DNA from 4 places in the Sphaerisporangium sp. NPDC004334 genome. Region 2 is predicted to be linked to each of the others. Evidence: riboswitches for the same ligand, from Rfam matches in the RefSeq annotation. Region 2 holds a riboswitch; each other region holds the start of a gene.
The links. A riboswitch is a leader RNA that binds a small molecule or an ion and turns the genes downstream of it on or off. The one in region 2 is predicted to bind cyclic di-AMP.

Region 1: it holds a riboswitch for cyclic di-AMP, as region 2 does, so the genes downstream of both, ACWEN6_RS32180 (NlpC/P60 family protein) here and ACWEN6_RS32510 (hypothetical protein) in region 2, are expected to answer to the same signal.
Region 3: it holds a riboswitch for cyclic di-AMP, as region 2 does, so the genes downstream of both, ACWEN6_RS14735 (C40 family peptidase) here and ACWEN6_RS32510 (hypothetical protein) in region 2, are expected to answer to the same signal.
Region 4: it holds a riboswitch for cyclic di-AMP, as region 2 does, so the genes downstream of both, ACWEN6_RS29185 (coiled-coil domain-containing protein) here and ACWEN6_RS32510 (hypothetical protein) in region 2, are expected to answer to the same signal.

What each region holds. Positions count from the first base shown of each region.
Region 1 is NZ_JBSGDZ010000029.1:99,433-103,622, forward strand. It holds gene ACWEN6_RS32170 (RDD family protein) at 1-258, opposite strand, end outside; gene ACWEN6_RS32175 (amino-acid N-acetyltransferase) at 374-919, opposite strand; cyclic di-AMP (ydaO/yuaA leader) riboswitch at 1,301-1,496, shown strand; gene ACWEN6_RS32180 (NlpC/P60 family protein) at 1,601-2,578, shown strand; gene ACWEN6_RS32185 (helix-turn-helix domain-containing protein) at 2,670-2,834, opposite strand; gene ACWEN6_RS32190 (type III pantothenate kinase) at 3,427-4,190, opposite strand, start outside.
Region 2 is NZ_JBSGDZ010000030.1:64,239-68,428, forward strand. It holds gene ACWEN6_RS32500 (ABC transporter substrate-binding protein) at 1-1,001, opposite strand, end outside; tRNA gene ACWEN6_RS32505 (tRNA-Lys) at 1,159-1,235, opposite strand; gene ACWEN6_RS32510 (hypothetical protein) at 1,377-1,829, opposite strand; gene ACWEN6_RS32515 (hypothetical protein) at 1,813-2,247, shown strand; cyclic di-AMP (ydaO/yuaA leader) riboswitch at 2,288-2,427, opposite strand; gene ACWEN6_RS32520 (OsmC family protein) at 3,323-3,721, opposite strand; gene ACWEN6_RS32525 (hypothetical protein) at 3,752-4,027, opposite strand.
Region 3 is NZ_JBSGDZ010000010.1:105,648-109,837, reverse strand. It holds gene ACWEN6_RS14745 (MFS transporter) at 107-1,396, opposite strand; gene ACWEN6_RS14740 (ArsR/SmtB family transcription factor) at 1,393-1,968, opposite strand; cyclic di-AMP (ydaO/yuaA leader) riboswitch at 2,468-2,626, shown strand; gene ACWEN6_RS14735 (C40 family peptidase) at 2,709-3,308, shown strand; gene ACWEN6_RS14730 (hypothetical protein) at 3,943-4,190, shown strand, end outside.
Region 4 is NZ_JBSGDZ010000024.1:120,274-124,463, forward strand. It holds gene ACWEN6_RS29180 (M50 family metallopeptidase) at 1-744, shown strand, start outside; gene ACWEN6_RS29185 (coiled-coil domain-containing protein) at 900-1,841, opposite strand; cyclic di-AMP (ydaO/yuaA leader) riboswitch at 1,876-2,014, opposite strand; gene galT (galactose-1-phosphate uridylyltransferase) at 2,146-3,219, opposite strand; gene ACWEN6_RS29195 (DeoR/GlpR family DNA-binding transcription regulator) at 3,216-4,136, opposite strand.

The DNA.
Region 1 (4,190 bases), on a different contig from region 2:
GGCTCCGGTTCCACCCTGCTGGCCGTAGGCGCCCGGCTGGCCGTAGGCTCCCGTCCCTGGCTGCTGGCCATAGGCTCCCTGCTGGCCATAGCCCTGCTGGGGGTAGGCGGAGTGCTCCGAGGCCGGCTGGGGACGGTGGACGACGGTCACCTCCGGATCGATGCCCGGGGGGTTCTGCTGCCCATATTGCGGAGAGCCGGTTGACGAATGACCCTCGTCCGGCTCGTCGCGTGGGTACGGCGGCTGTCCGGTGCTCACCGTGTCACCTCACTTCGGCTTCGCACGTGGCCTCTGTCAGGCGCACGTGCCGTGGTGTTGCCAAGGTAGCGACAGCGGGATCAACAGTCACCTTTCCATTCCGTCACCCTGAAGGTCAGGATCGCGGGTTCACATGCAGCAACATCCGCGTGTTGCCCAGGGTGTTCGGCTTGACGTGCTCCAGGTCGAGGAACTCGGCGACGCCCTCGTCGTAGGAGTCCAGGAGTTCGGCGTAGACCTCGGGGGAGACCGGCGTGCCCTGGATGGGGACGAAACCGTGCCTGCCGAAGAACTCGACCTCGAAGGTCAGGCAGAAGACCCGCTGGACCTCCAGCCGGCGGGCGGCGTCGATGAGCGCAGCGACGATCATGTGGCCGATGCCCATGCCGCGGCAGCCGGCGTCGACGGCGACCGTGCGGATCTCCGCCAGGTCCTCCCAGAGCACGTGGAGCGCGCCGCAGCCCACGACCATGCCGTCGCGCTCGGCCACCCAGAATTCCTGGACGTCCTCGTACAGGGTCACGGTCGACTTGCGCAGCAGGCGCGGCCCGTCGCCGGAGTAGGTGTCGACCAATTTCCTGATCGTCCGCACGTCGGAGGTGCGGGCCCGCCGGACGGCGGGCGCGCCCTCGGCGGACGGGCGCTGCGCGGCCTGCCTCATGACGCGTCAGCGTATCCGCCCACCGGCGGGGCGGCGTTCGACGCCGTGCCGGGACCCCCCGATAACGGACTGTCCGAAATACCTGCCAATTCGCGCCGCCATCACGGAGTGTGATCCGGTGCACGCGGTCGGTGCGCGCCTCGGGGGAGCCTGGAGGCGTGGCGCGCGAGAAGCTCTTTGACCTGCGGCTTTTCTTCGAGCCCCTATCCGCGGACCGGGTAATCGCAGCTCGGAACGGGTGCGGGACGCCCACTGGCGTGATCTTTCCGTGACGCGCCGGTTGTGGAACCTCAACAGAATTCGCAGTTCTGGTTGAGCAGGAACCTGAACTGGACTAATGTCCAGCGTCAATGTCGGTCGTCGTTCCGCGGCGACCGCACCGCCTAATTCCCGCCCCATCCGAACGGCGGGAAACCGGGGACCCAAAGGTGGGTCCGGGGAAGGTCCCCCGGCGACCCGCCACCCCTGGGGTGAATCCGAGAGGGAGGCATCGCGATCCTCCATGGTCACGTGCTCGGTAGGGCTGCTCCGGCCCGAACCCGTCAGCTAACCCGGTAGGCGTCCGAGGAGAGGAGCTTTTTGGTGCAGCCTAGGCGCACGCCTGGAAAGAGTGCGGGCAGGCATGCCCGCGGGCGAGAACGCGGTGCCCATTCCCGCTTCGGGAGCGCCTCCAATGCGTCCTTGCGCCTTCCCCGCCGCATCGCGCTGGTGACCGCCGCGCTGATGGCCGTGACCTTCGGGTCGCCTCTGGTGTCCGCGACGGCCGAGCCCAAGCCCAGCCTCAACGACCTGAAGAACCAGGTCGAGCACCTCTACAACCAGATCGAGTCGCTCACCGAGCAGTACAACGGCCAGAAGGAGCGCCTCAAGCAGGCGCAGCGGTCGGCCGAGCTCGCCAAGAAGACCCTCTCCAAGAGCGAGGCCGACCTGGAGGCCAAGCGCGCCAGAGCCGGCATGTACGCCCAGGACGCCTACATGACCGGCGGTCTGGGCTCGCCGCTGACCCTCGCCATGTCCGGCGACCCCGACGCCTACCTCGATCGCGTGGCCACGACCTACGCCCTGCAGCTGCAGCAGGGCGAGGAGGTCGCCCAGATCGGCAAGGCGATGGCGACCGCCGAGCGCGCCAAGGCCGGCGCCAAGGCCCGCGAGGCCGAGGTCAAGAAGCTCGTCTCCGACCTGTCCTCCCAGCGTGACAAGATCCGCGGCCTGGTCGCCAAGACCGAGGGCAGCCTGTTCAAGCGCGCGCTGTCGCAGGCCGGCGGGTACGGCCGGGCCATCAAGATCGAGATCCCGATCCCGGGCGAGGGCAAGGCCGCCCAGGCCGCCAAGTGGGCGCTGACGCAACAGCTCAAGCCGTACGTCTGGGGCGCCGCGGGGCCGAGCACCTTCGACTGCTCCGGCCTGGTCATGTGGGCCTACCAGGAGGTCGGCATCAGCCTGCCGCACTACACCGGCGACCAGTGGACCGCGGGGACCCACATCACCCGCGAGGACCTGCGCCCCGGCGACCTGGTCTTCTTCTACACCGACCTGCACCACGTCGGCATCTACATCGGCGGCGGCATGATGGTGCACGCACCGCGCACCGGCGATGTCGTGCGGGTGGTCCCGCTCGGCAACCGCCCGTTCGCCGGCGGCGTGCGCATCGCCGACTAGCGCCGTGGCGCGCACGCCGAACGAGGCGGCCGTCGGTACGGTGACGCCGCCTCGCGCCGGGACGAGGTTCCCTGCCTCGGACGGTGCGACCTCAGATGAGGCGGCGCCGCGCCGCCCAGGCCACGGCCTCGATGGCCGTGGCGACGCCTATGCGGTCGCAGATGCCGCGCAGGCGGCGTCGTACGGTGCGGCCGCTCACGTCGAGCCTGCGTCCCACTCTGTCGACGGTCACGCCCTTGGCCAGTTCGGCGAGCAAGAGAAGATCATCGTCGCTCAGTCCCACACCGTCTGATCCCGAAGGAATGTCATTCCCTCGGGAAACCAGATCCGGATACGCCATCGGGTGTCCTCCCCCACGACGAACTCGGCAACATACTGAATGCTTCGGCCCGCCCCGTCAGGAACGTTAAACGCCGCGTTGAAAGGTCGTCAAGCACTGACCTCGATACCCATGACGTTTGTGATTGACATACCAGTGCATATGTGAACTACTCGTGACATGTCCCCGCACCTCCCGGTCCGGGGGGACATCGGCGATGATCATGGCCGTGGGCCGCATGATCCGCCATGGAAGACCACCGCGGCGCTGGTGGAGGCCCGGTTCCATGCGGGACGCCTCGCGGGCGCCCCGGCTCGGAGATATACGGTCGACACGCTATACGCCGAATTCGACCCGCGAAACCAGTACGCTTTCTGACTTTCTTCCGCCGGTCACGCCCGTGGGCGTAACACTCCGGCCACCACGATTTGCCGTGGCGGATCACCGCGCCGCGCCGTATTCGACGCGCGCGCCCCCCTCCACGTCTCCGATATGGATCTCCCCCGCCGCTTGATCGCGCGGGGCGCGCTCAAGCGGTGTTGCGGTTGTAGATCAGGCGCAGCCCGATGAGCGTCAGCCAGGGCTCGTGGACGTCGATCGAACGGGCCTCGTTCACCACCAGCGCGGCCATCGACCCGGTGGCCACGACGGTCACGTCGTCGGGGTCGGACGCGAGCTCGGGCGCCATGCGCTCGACGATGCCGTCCACCTGGCCGGCGAAACCGTAGATGATGCCCGCCTGCAGGGCTTCGACGGTGTTCTTGGCGATCACCGAGCGGGGGCGCACCAGCTCGACCTTGTGGAGCTGGGCCCCCGCGGCGGCCAGGGCGTCCACCGAGATCTCGATGCCGGGGGCGGTGACCGCGCCGACGTACTCGCCCTTGGCCGACACCGCGTCGAAGGAGGTGGCGGTGCCGAAGTCGACGATGATGCACGGCCCCCCGTACAGCGTGACGGCGGCGAGCGCGTTGACGATGCGGTCGCTGCCGACCTCCTTGGGGTTGTCCATGCGCACCGGCACCCCGGTGCGCACGCCCGGCTCCACGATGACGGCGGTCACGTCGCCGTAGTAGCGCCGGCACATCTCGCGCATCTCGTTCAGCACGGAGGGGACCGTCGAGCAGATGGCGATGCCGCCGATGTCGGCGTCCTTGAGCAGGGGGCTCTGACCGAGCAGCCCCTGCAGGACGACCGCGATCTCGTCGGCGGTGCGCCTGGCGTCGGTGGCCAGGCGCCAGTGCTCGATGACCTCCTCGCCCTCGAAGAGGCCGAGCACCGTGTGGGTGTTGCCGA
Region 2 (4,190 bases):
CCGATGCCGTCGTAGGCGGTGGCGTTCACGCCCGGCCGGTCCAGGGCGTACGCGACGGCTTGGCGGACCTCCTTCCTGTCGAACGGCGCCTGGTCCACGCGCAGCGTCAGGGCGGTGAACCCGGTGCCCTCAACCCGGTCGACGGTGATGTCCCCGACGCCCTTCAGCGGGTTGACCAGGGCGGGAATGCTGAGAAGCTGGGCGTCGACGTCGCCGCCCTGCAGCGCGAGCAGATCCGCCTGGTCATCGGCGTAGAACTTGACCTCCACGCCGTCCAGGTACGGCTTGCCCCGATCCCAGTACCTCGGATTGCGGGTGAAGGTGGCGCCCTTGGCCGGGTCGTAGGAGGCGAGCACGAACGGGCCGGTGCCGATGGGCTTGGCGGTGAAGTCGCCCGCGTAGTCCTTCTTGAGGATCAGGGCGTTGTAGTTGCCGGCCGACACCAGATAGGGGAAGTCGGAGAACGGCCGCTCCAGCGTGAAGACGACCGTCCGGGGGTCTTTGACGCGCACGCCTCCCTGCGCGAGGACGGTGTCGAAGGCCGAGAGCGCGGCCGACTTGCTCTTCGGGTCGAGCAACCGGTCGAAGGTCGCCTTGACGACCTCGGCGTCCAGCGGGGTGCCGTCGGAGAAGACCACGCCTTCGCGCAGGGTGAAGGACCAGATCTTGCCGCCGTCCTTGGCGGACCACGCCTCCGCCAGACGCGGGACCAGCTTGTAGTCCCTGTCCAGCCAGATCAGGTAGTCGGCGACGAGCTGGGCGATCGCGATCGCCGTTCCGTCGTACATGGTGACGGGGTCGACCGCCGTGGGGGGCGGAGACGACCCCGCGCGGAGCACTCCGCCGCGCTTGGGCGTGCTCGGGAGGGAGCCGGACGGCCCGGCGTTCACGCCGGTGCTCGTGCCCGCGCCGCCCGAGCAGGCGGCGACCAGGGCGAGCAGCCCGGCGGCTCCTGACCCGGCCAGAAAGCGGCGCCGGTCGAACGGGTTGTCGTTGACCATGTGGACCACTATCCGAAGGACGAATAATGATCGTCAAATGGCCGTTCAACTGGCGACCTCTAACCGACCGCGGCCGCCACCGAGGTGACACAGGTCGGAAAACGACTGTGGGCACCCTCCCCATCGGGGAAGATGCCCAGGTCATCGGCGTTAACCGTGGTGCGCCGCCAGGGACTCGAACCCCGGACCCGCTGATTAAGAGTCAGCTGCTCTAACCAACTGAGCTAGCGGCGCGTTGACTACGGTGACTTTAGCAGTCCCGGCGAAGCTACGCACATCGGCGCCGGGGCGGCGTGCCGGTGCCAGGGGGAAGCACCGGCACGCCCATTTCCCGGGGGAAGCTCGTGGTAGAGCCCGCAGGTGCGTGCGCGCGGGTCAGGGCGCGGAGGTGAGCGCCAGGGTCGGCTCGGCCGGGTCCTTGTCGTAGACGCCCCAGGCGCCGGCGGAGAACGGGACGGGCTCGTTCTTCTTGCCCGGGCCGCTGCCCCACTTGGTGATGACGTAGTCGACCTTGATGTGGCCGGCGCCGAAGCCGGTCACCATCAAGCTGGAGTCGCTGAAGTCGCCGCCGGTCAGCTCGGCGAAGGTCTTGCCGTCGATGTCGAGCATGACGCCGCTCTCGGAGGGGATGCCCGGGCCGCGGTCGCCGATGAAGAAGGGCGCCTTCTTGCCGTTGTACATCACGTAACCCTCGGTGCCGAGCGGCCAGCACGGGCTGGCGAACAGGCCCTTCTGCATCGGCTTGCCGATGGCCGGCATTCCCGTGTCACCGGCGCGCCCGGAGGCGTCGTCCCAGAAGTAGGAGGCGGTGGTGGAGCCCTTCAACATGACTCGCTGGGTGGTCGCCGCCGCGACGCCGTCCTTGCGCTCAGGCGAGTTGGCGTGGGCCGCGGTGGCCGTGCCGACCGTCGCTGTGCACATCATCGCGGCACCGATGATGCTCGAAACCACACGACATTTGGGGGTGTTCGTGAAAAAAGACATGGGAGGTCAGGATCTTTCATCAGAAGACAAGGGACCCGGGCTCCGAATTCGGTCAAGAGGGTTCGGCGCCGGGAGAGGAAAGCGTTCTCTGATGCACAAGCGGGTGGACAAGGGCATGGTCCATCGCTGCGCGAGCGCTTTTCTTACGTGGGTCTTTCGGGCAGTGGCGCTGACGGCCACCATGTCGCAAGGCTGCGAATCGCCCGGCCGGCTCCTACAAGTCGACTGCTGTGCCGCTTCTGACGGCGAGATCCGGGCCTAGGGTCGCCCGGAGGACGGAGTGGGGCGGTGTGTCCACTCGAGTCTCCTCTCCAACGACGTCTACCGGGTTAGCTGACGGGTTCGGGCGTGGAGTTCGCCCTACCGCTGACGCGGATTCACCCCGAAGAACGTGGGTCCCCGGCTCCCGCGGGCCGGGTTCAGGCCCTCGGGACTCGACGTTCGGGCGGCGGCCTTCCGGCTGAAGACCAGGTCACCGTCCGATCTGGTACAAGACGTTACCGGTCAAGTCAGGACAAAGCAAACGATGTGTCTACAAAGCATCCGAAGATCTACCTATGGGTGCGTAAGCCCCATATATCGGGCATTTTACGCACCGGAGAGGGCCGGCAAGGACTCAGCAGCGGTACGCGTGTTACTGGTGTGACTAAGGAGGAAACCGCAGGCGGCAAAACCTCGTTTCACCCCAAGCTTCACCACCCCTCCCGGCAAAGCGCCATTGGTAAACAACCCCTCATGGCCCGTCGGCTTCCCCGTTCGCCCGGCGGCGCGAACTACCGGCTGGGTCCTTCGACCGGCGGGTGACGGCCAGGGGAGCTGACCGGCTCGTCGCCGCAACAGGGCGCCGCTGCCGCCGACCCCCTTCCCACCGCGTCGGCGCGTCGGCGCCCATGAGATGGCCCCGCGCGGCGGGGGGCGCCGCCCGCGGCAGGGCGGAGTCCCAGAGAACGCGATGCAGCCGAAGCGGCAGCGGCTCGAGGCGGGGCGAAGCCGAGCGAGGCGGGGTGTGGCTGGAGCGGGGTGAAGAGCGGGGGGCGGGGTGGGGGTGGACATGAGTCGGGGCCGGACAGTCCCCCGCCTGTCCGGCCCCGACCACTTCACGGTCCAGCGCCGATGCCTTCCCCCAAACGCATCGGGCGGTCCCGCTGTTCGGACACGGTCCCCCACCGCGTCCTTATGGTGAAAGCTTCGCTGCGCCCCTCGGGCGCTTGGCCGCATCCCCCTTGACCTGCCTTAACACTACATACCGGGGCCTGAGCTGCTCGTCATCGCACGGTATAGATTCGGTCTAAGTCGCGGGCATGACCGGGTACGGGATGACCCGGCGGGGCGAGCGGCTATTCGGGGAGTTCGACGACGACCTCGGTGCCCTTCTGCAGCGACCGGCTGACGGTGCAGTGGCGCTCGTGCACCCGGTGGGCGACGGCGCGGAAGACCTCGTCCGCCTCGGGGTCGCCCTCGGGGAGCTCGACGTCGTAGGTGATGGTGACCGGGCCGAGCAGCGTGGGCTCGACCTTCTCGGCCTGGACCGTCATCGCCAGCCGTACGAGGCGGTGGCCGCGCTTGGCGGTGAGCGGCTCGACGGTCACGATGTTGCAGCCGCCCACCGCGGCGAGCAGCAGCTCGACCGGGGTGAAGACGCCTTCGTCGTCGCCACTGCCCATGACGATCTCCGCTCCGCGCCCGTTGCGGGCCACGAAGCCGTTCTCAGTACGCTCAACATTCACCGATGCCATGCCTGGAGCCTAGGAGCAGGCGGGACGTCCTCAGGCGTCGGGGTGCTTGGACAGGTAGGAGAGGTAGACCGGCCGGAGCGCTTCGCCGAGCTCTCCCTCGCCGGAGGCCATGGCGTCGCTGAGAAGCGCCGAGACCCTGCTGAGGTCGTTGGCCGTCTCCTCGGAGTGACCGCTCGCCGCCTCGGCCGCCGGGATCACCTTGAGCAGGTCCCACAGGAAGCCGAAGTCGCCGTGCGTGACCGCATAGTGCACCGCCCTGTCGTGCAGTTCCCTGGGCGACAGCGACTGCAGCTCGTCCCGATCCATACGGGCTCACCCCCTTTTAGCCACTTTCCCTCCGATCACAGGGATATGCACATCGAACGCCGGGGAGATCGTTCGTACGAACGGCCGTCACGGACGTCCAGGGCGACCGGTCCCGCGAGCCGGAAAAGCGCGTGCCCCAGGTCCTCAGCCTCTACCGCCCGCC
Region 3 (4,190 bases), on a different contig from region 2:
CCGACCCGGCGCCGGGAAAGGCACGCTCGAACGGGTCTGGCTCGGTGTGCGGGCTGGTCCGGTGGTGGGTGGGGGTCGTGGAGGTCGTGGGTCGTGGGTCGTGGGGTCAGGGGCGGTCGGGGGAGGCGGGGAGGTCGCGGCGGTGCCTTAGGGGGCCGGTGAGAAGGATCAGGCCGGTCAGGGCGAGCCCGGCCGTGACGACCCACATCGACGGACGGGTGCCGATGGCGCCGCCGAGCGCTCCGCCGAGCAGGGCGCCGAGCGGGATGGTGCCGTAGTTGACGAACTGCATGCTCACGGAGACCCGGCCGAGCAGGTGCCGGGGGACGTAGGTCTGACGGAAGCCCGCCTTGATGATGTTGCCCGCCACCACGCCCGTGACCAGGACGAACCCGCCGGCCACCGCGACCGCCAGCCACGGGCCCCGGTGGGCCAGCGGAATGAGCAGGCCGAACGGCGCGCCGAGCGCCTCGAACACGATCATGGCGCGGGCGCTGCCGAGCCTCCTGGACACCCAGGTGGCGCTCGCCGCGCCCGCCAGGCCGCCGACGCTCATGACCGCCATCAGCCCGCCGACCGCGCCGGGGCCGACGCCGACGTCGCGCACCAGGAAGACGACCAGGATGGCCTGGTATCCCATGAGCCCGAGGTTGCTGGCCGCCCCGAACACCGTGAGCACCCGCAGGTAGGGGTCGCGGGCGACGAAGCGCAGGCCCTCGCCGATCTCGCGTCGAAGCGTCGTGGCCCGCCGCTCGCGCGACACCGGGGCCTCGCGGGTTCTGATGCCGAGCAGGCACAGTGCCGAGACCACGAAGCTCGCCGCGTCGGCGAGCAGCGCGGTGACCGCGCCGAACACCTGGGCGACCAGACCGGCGGCTCCCGGGCCCACCACTTCGACGGCCGACTCGCCGCCCTGGAGCTTGGCGTTGCCCTCGGGCAGGTCGGCGGGGACGACGATCGAGGGGAGGTACACCTGGTAGGAGGTCTGGAAGAACACCTTGGCGGTGCCCGTGAGCAGCGCGACGGCCAGTAGATGGCCGACGGTCAGCACGCCCTGCCACGCGGCCACCGGCACGCTGAGGAACAGCAGGAACGACACGGCGTCGCAGGTCAGCATCACGGGCCTGCGGGGCAGGCGGTCGACCCAGGCTCCGGCGGGCAGGCCGATGAGCACCCACGGCACCCACGCCGCGGCGGTGAGCAGAGCGACCTCCAGCGTGGTCGCGTGGAGCGCGGTGATCGCGACCAGGGGCAGGGCCACCGAGGTGAGAGAGCTGCCGAAGCCGCTGGTGGTCTCGCCGACCCACAGCAGCCGGAAGTCGCGGTCGCGCAGCAGCCCCCAGCGGCCCCGGGAACGGGACGCGGCGGGCGCGGCCGCCGCGGTGAGGCCGTTCACGGCCGGCCCGGGACGCCGAAGGCGAAGACGAACACCGGCTCGCGGGGCCGCCCGTCGTCGGGGATCTCCCGGGTGGCCCACCTGCTGAGGAGCTCCAGGAACTGCGCCTCGAACTCGTGCAGCTCGTCTGGGGTGAGCCGCAGCCACTTGTCGGTGGAGAAGGGGGCGTCCTGCCAGGCCGCCCGCTCGTCCTCGCTCGCGGCGTACCAGGCGCGGACCATGCTGACGTGGTGTTCGAGGTTGAGGGACGCCGCCGCGCTGGCGATGGCGGCGGTCGCGGGGTCGCCGCCGAAGTCGGACTCGCTCCAGCGCAGCTCGGCCGAGGACAGTCGCCACCAGCGTTCGCGCCGGTCGCGGGCGAGCTCAGGGGCCTCCTCGATGAGCTCGCTGCCGGCCAGGACGCGCAGGTGGTGGCTCGCGTTGGCGACGGCCTGCCCGGTGTGCTCGGCCAGCATGCTGGCGGTGCAGGGACCGTAGACCTTCAGCGCGTCCATGAGGCGCCGCCTCGTGGGATGCGACAGGGCGGCCAGCACCCGTGAGTCGGTGATCGTGCGTACGTCTTCGTCGGCCATGCGCCCACTTTGACATGAGCAACGAACGTTGCACAACAGGTATTGCGTAATTGTCATTGCGGAAGCGCTGTTGCCGAAGGATCATTGCGGAACAGACGTCGTGGGTATCGGGTCTCGGGTGCGGAGCGTGACATGCGGGGTCCGAATCCCGGTCCGCCGGGCGGTGCTAGGGGGACCGTTCCCCCTCCAAGATCCCTGAACGGGTGTGACTGATGTGACTTGTGTGACTCACGTCAGGTGCCGTTTCGGGATATGTGAGGGGAATCACATACGGGTAACGGATGCGCTTGTTGTGCAGGGGTTTCCTGATTAAGAAGCCCCTTATTTGATCTACGCGACTTGGTCACGGCTTTGCCTCAATTTGAGGTTCTGTGTAACTTCTGGCCCGCGGCGAGCACGCCATGCCGTCGCGAACGGAGCCGGTCTTCCGACCGGCTCCACGCATGACAATCCAGCGGTCGCCGTCGCCCCAGTAAGGCGCGAGCCAGGACCCCAAAGGGGCGGTGACCTGCCGAATCCGTGCGGCAAGGAGCACGGAACCGGGGACCCAATCGATCCTAAACGCGGGATCAGGGGGTGAATCGACGCCTTGGCGTCGTAGGGCTACTTCCATGCCCGAATCCGTCAGCTAACCCGGTAGGCGTGAGTGGAAGAATCAAGGAGCGATCCTGTCCAGCACCACCCAGAACCCTCGTCTGTCGCGCATTGCCCGCTTCTCTCTCGGCGGTGTGGCGCTCACGATGACGGCCTCCGTGGGAGCCGTGGCGACGCAGGCGACGGCGGCTGACGCCGCCACGGCGGCACCCGCTCAGGGCCCGTCAGAGCAGTCCGTCTACGGCCCGGCCGGGCTGATCGAGACACCGAGCATCACCGGGGCATCCGAGCCCGCCGGCACGGCCGCGGTGAGCGAGGCGAGCACATCCAGCGCCTCCCGCACATCCAAGAGCAAGGCCAAGGTGAGCAGGGCCGCCCGGCAGCAGTTCAAGGCGCACACGGCCGTCGCGGTGGCGAAGAAGCAGATCGGCGACCCCTACCGCTGGGGCGCCAGCGGCCCGGGGGCCTTCGACTGCTCCGGCCTGATGCTGTACGCCTGGCGCAAGGCCGGTGTGAAGCTGCCCCGCATCGCCGCCGGCCAGTTCCGCACGGTGCGGAAGAAGGTGTCCTGGAAGAACCTCAAGCAGGGTGACCTGATGTTCTTCTACGGACTCGGCCACGTCGGCATGTACGTCGGGCACGGCAAGATGATCCACTCGCCGCACACCGGCGCGCGGGTGCGCATCGACAAGCTGTCGGGCTACCGGAAGGCGTCCTTCGTCGGCGCCGTCCGCCCCGGCGCCTGACCGGCGGGACGACCCCGGCTTGACCCCGCGGAACCACCCCCGCCCATCCAGGGCTCCGCTGGGTCCGGTGCGCCGGCCGCCCGTGCCGATCCGCTCCCGGTTCCCACGAGGAGCCGGTCGATCTCCGGGCAGTCCCGGGATGCCGGCCGGCGGTTCCGGATCCTGACCGGCGGTTCCAGAAGCCGACCGGTGGACCCGGGAACCGACCGGCGGTTCCATAAGCCGACCGGCGGCTCCGGGAACCGACCGGCGGTTCGGGAAGCCGACCGGCGGTTCCGGAAGCCGATCTACCGTTCCGGAGGCCGATCGGCGCGAGGGACTCCTCCGGGAGAGCGTCTCCGAGAGGTGCCCCCGCTCCTCGAAGACGTTTTCCGGGTGGTGCACATGCCCCTCGCGCCGGTCGTGAAGGCCCCGTCCGCTCCTCCCCCCTCGGAGCGGACGGGGCCTTCGCACGTCCGCGCCGCGCCACATCGGCGAGGCGCGACACGACCGGGCGCAACCTTCGCGCGTCCATGCCCCGCCAGGCCGATGTGCCGCCGGGAACTCGATACGGGGCCGCCGCCGGGACGGCTGGTGGGGGTCCGCCCCTGGGACGCCGATGTGGCCGGGAAGGACGAGCAGGTAGATTTCCCGCATGCGCGTCGTGTGGCTCTGGGCCGTCCTGGCGGGGTTGCTGACCGTGCTGACGGGGCCCTCCGCCGTCGAGGACGATCTCGGACGGCGGGCGCGGACGCTGATCGGCGAGCATCCGGAGATATGGTCCGGCGCGCGGACCTTCCGCGGCGACCTCTCCCTCGTGGTCGCGGCCCCAGATGCCCTTGGCGCCCCTGGAGCCCTCACCGCCCATGGAGCCCCCACGGCTTCTGGAACCACGGCCTCGCG
Region 4 (4,190 bases), on a different contig from region 2:
CCCGCGGCGCTCGCCGGGCTCAGGGCCAAGGACAAGATCGTCTCGTTCGGCGGCAGGCCGGTGAACTCCTGGGACGACGCCAGCACGCTGATCCGCACCCACGGCCCCGGCCCGGTCGCCATCGGCATCGAGCGCGACGGCAAGCCGATGACGCTGAACGCCACGCTCATCGCGCAAGATCGCCCCTCGCTCGACGACCCGGACAAGCTGGACAAGAACGTCGGCTTTCTCGGAGTCAGCCCCACCCTCGTCGTGGAGAAGCAGGGGCTCGGGTACGTCGTCGGCGCCATGGCGGACCTGGTGAGGCGCACCGGCTCGGCACTGCTGCAACTGCCGCAGAAGCTCGTCGGGGTCTGGCAGGCGGCCTTCGGCGGCGCCGAGCGTGACCTCAACAGCCCGCAGAGCGTCGTCGGCGCCGGGCGCCTGGGCGGCGCGATCGCCGCGGCGGCCATCCCGCTGGAGAACAAGATCGCCGGCTTCATCCAGCTCCTGGCCGGGTTCAACCTCGCGATCGGCATGTTCAACCTGATCCCGCTGATGCCACTGGACGGCGGCCAGATCGCCGGCGGCCTGTGGGAGGGCATCAAGCGCGGTTACGCCCGGGTGCGCCGCCGCCCGATGCCGGGGCACGTGGACATCGCCAAGGCGCTGCCGCTGACGTACACGGTCGCGATCTTCCTGATCGCCATGAGCAGCCTGCTCATCTACGCCGACATCGTCAACCCCATCCGCCTGCCGGGCTGATCGGCCCCACCGGCGCCGGGCCGCGCGGCAGGCGCCCCGGAGCCACGTCGCGGTGCCACGCCCGCCGCACGGTCACCGGGCGGCGGGTCACCGTAATACATCCTCCGGGCGAGCGTCCGGATGGAACTTTCACCGGCGGCAAGACGGCCGGACGGCTAGTACATCGAGATGTGCACGTGGTCGAAGTGGTTGGCGGTGATCCCGCCGCGGTTGGCCATCGACCGCCAGCCGGGAAAGCCCAGGTTGTAGATCCGCTGCCGGTAGATCACGTACTTCACGCCGAGCTTGCCGCCGTTCTTGATGGCCCAGGCGGCGATCTGCTCGCCCATCGCGACGCCGGCGGGCGAGGGCATCGCCCCGCCGGAGCTGAGCATGAAGTCGCACGCCCGGCCCAGCGGGTGCTCGCCGCTGTTCTCGGGGCGGTAGCAGCCGACGGGGAACCGCAGCGGGAAGTGGTCCTTGACCTCGGCGCGCATCAGCCGCATCCGCGGGGTGATGTTCTCGCTCCCGGCCGGCAGCTCGGGCGCCCAGCTCCCGTTGGCTTGCTTGCCCGGGGCGGTGGGCACGAGCCGGTCCAGCTTGTCCTTGATCTGGCCGATCAGCTTCTCGGCGTCCCTGCGCTGGGCGGTCACCTCGACGACGTCGTCGCGCAGGCCGTCGGTCAGCGCGGCCGCGTCGTCGGCCGCCTTCTTGCGGGCGTCACGGGCCGTGGCATATCGGCCGATCTCGGCGGACTGCTCGGCCTGCAGCTGTTGCAGCATCGCGGCGCCGCCGAAACCGGGCGACATGAGCTCGCGCATCATGCCGAGGCCGCTGCCCGCCTGGTAGCTGAGCTGGGCGATGTCGCCCACCTGGCCCTCGGAGGCGGTGAGCTCGGTCTCCGCGGCCTTCAGCCGCTCGCGGGCCTTCTTCTCCGCGTCCTTGGCCTTGGCGACCGCGACGCGCTTGGCGTTGTACTGGGCGATCAGCTTGTCGACCTGCTTGCCAAGGGCGGCGAGCTGTGCCTTGAGCTGTTTCTCGGTGGGTTTGGGGGCGGCGGCGCCGGCCGTGGACGGGCCGAGCACCAGGGCGGCCACCATCAGAGCGCAGGCGGCCACGGAACCGTGGCGGCCGGAAGACAGGGGCAGAGCCCGCTCCTCTCCATCTGCCGACCGGGTTAGCTGACGGGTTCGGGCCGGAGACGCCCTACCACACGCGTGGATTCACCCCAGAGGAACCGATGGGTCCCCGGCTCCCAGGCGGGGCACCTGGGATTAGGCGGACCGGCCGTTACGGCCGGTGTCTGATGGATGGTAGTGGTAGATCCGTATTTATGGCGACCCCGGATGTGACGTCCCCCGACGTGACGTGCGCGTGGTCACCGCCGCCGCGCCCGCGGCGGGCCGTCCAGGGCGGGCGCGGTCACGGCTGCTCGCGCAGCATCCGGGCCGCCTCCTCGGGCAGTACGTCGTTGACGAACGCGCCCATCGCCGACTCAGACCCCGCCAGGTACTTCAGCTTCTGCGCCGCCCGCCGGATGCTGAACAGCTGCAGGTGCAGGTAGGCGAGGTCGCGCCCGGTGCGCACGGGTGCCTGGTGCCAGGCCGCGACGTAGGGCATGGTGACCCCGAACAGCCCGTCCAGCCGCCGCAGCACGTCGGTGTAGAGCGGGCCGAAGGCCGCGCGCTCCTCGGCGTCCAGCTCGCGAAGGTCGGCCGCCCTGCGGTTGAGGTAGACGTGCACCTCGAACGGCCACCGCGCCGCCGCGGGGACGAACGCCGTCCAGTGCTCGTTGGAGGCGACCACGCGCGTCTCGGCCTTGCGCTCGGCGGCCAGCACGTCCGCGAACAGGTCGCCGCCCGTGCGCTCGCGGTAGCGGGCCGCCGAGGCCAGCATCTGCCGCGTGCGAGGCGTCACGTACGGATAGGCGTAGATCTGGCCGTGCGGGTGCGCCAGCGTGATGCCGATCTCGGCGCCGCGGTTCTCGAACGGGAACACCTGCTCCACGCCCTCCAGCCGCGAGAGGTGGTCGGTGCGGTCGGCGAGCGCCACCAGCACCAGATCGACCTGCTCGGGAGACAGCCGGGAGAAGGAGGAGTCGTGCCGGGAGGTGAAGCACACCACCTCGCACCGGCCGACGCCGGGCCGCACCTCGCTCAGGCCGCCCACGTCCTCGTAGTGGCCCAGGTTGAAGCTGAAGGACGGGAAACGGTTCTCGAACACCGCGACGTCGTAGTCGGCGGCGGGGATCTCGGTCGCGTGGCCCGGCCGGGAGGGGCACAGAGGGCATTCGTCGGTGGGAGGCAGGAACGTGCGGCCCTGGCGGTGCCCGGCGATGGCGATCCACTCGTCCATCACCGGGTCGTACCGCAGGTCCGAGGCCGCGGGGCGCGGGGGCAGCTCGCGGGTGTCGGCGGCGCCGCGGTCGGCGCTCTCGGCGTGGTCGAAGTAGATGAGCTCTCGCCCATCGGCGAGCTGGGTGACGGTCCGCTTCACCGGGCCACCTCCTGTCCGGCGGCCGGCTGAGCCGCCTGTCCTGTCGTGTCGGCGGCCCGGGCCGCCCGTTCTGTTCCCGGAGCGCGGTTCGCGCGTCCGGACCCGCCGGCGTCGCGCGCCGGCTCGGTCGGTGGCGCCGTCCCCGCAGGGTCGGCCAGCAGCAGCGTGCCGGCTTGCTCGGACAGCGCCGATCTGGCCTCCTCCGGCAGGCCGGTGTCGCTGATCACGACGTGCGCCTCGTCCAGCTTGGCGATCGTGCTGATGCCGACGGTGCCCCACTTGGTGTGGTCGGCCAGCACGACCAGCCGCTGCGCCGCCGCGACCAGTTCGCGGTCGGTCTCGGCCTCAAGGATGTTGGGAGTGGTGAAGCCCGCCCTGGGGTTCATGCCGTGCACGCCGAGCATCAGCGTGTCGACGTTGAGCGCGCGGATGGCCGCCACGGCGACCGGCCCCACCAGCGCGTCCGACGGCGTGCGCACCCCTCCGGTGAGCACGACGGTCTGGTCGGCGCGCCCGGCCCGGTGGAAGACGTCGGCGACCTGGGCGGAGTTGGTGATGACCGTGAGGTGGGGGACGTCGGCCAGGTGATGGGCCAGGGTCCAGGTGGTCGTGCCGGCCGACAGCGCGACCGCGCTGCCCGGGCGCACCAGCTCGGCGGCGCGGCGGGCGATCGCCTCCTTCTCGGCCTGCTGGCGCACCGACTTGGCCGCGAAGCCCGGTTCCTCGGTGGACCCCGCGCCGGTGGCGGTGGCGCCGCCGTGCACCTTGTCCACCAGCCCGCGCTCGGCCAGCGCCTCAAGGTCGCGGCGGATCGTCATGTCCGACACCCCGAGCTCCCGCACCAGGTCGGCGACCCGTACCGCGCCGCTCCTGCGGACGCGCTCGAGGATCGCCTGCTGCCGTTGCTGAGCCAGCATCGCCTCACCTCTCCACCAAGTTCCATCAAAATACTACATAATCTGACCTGCACC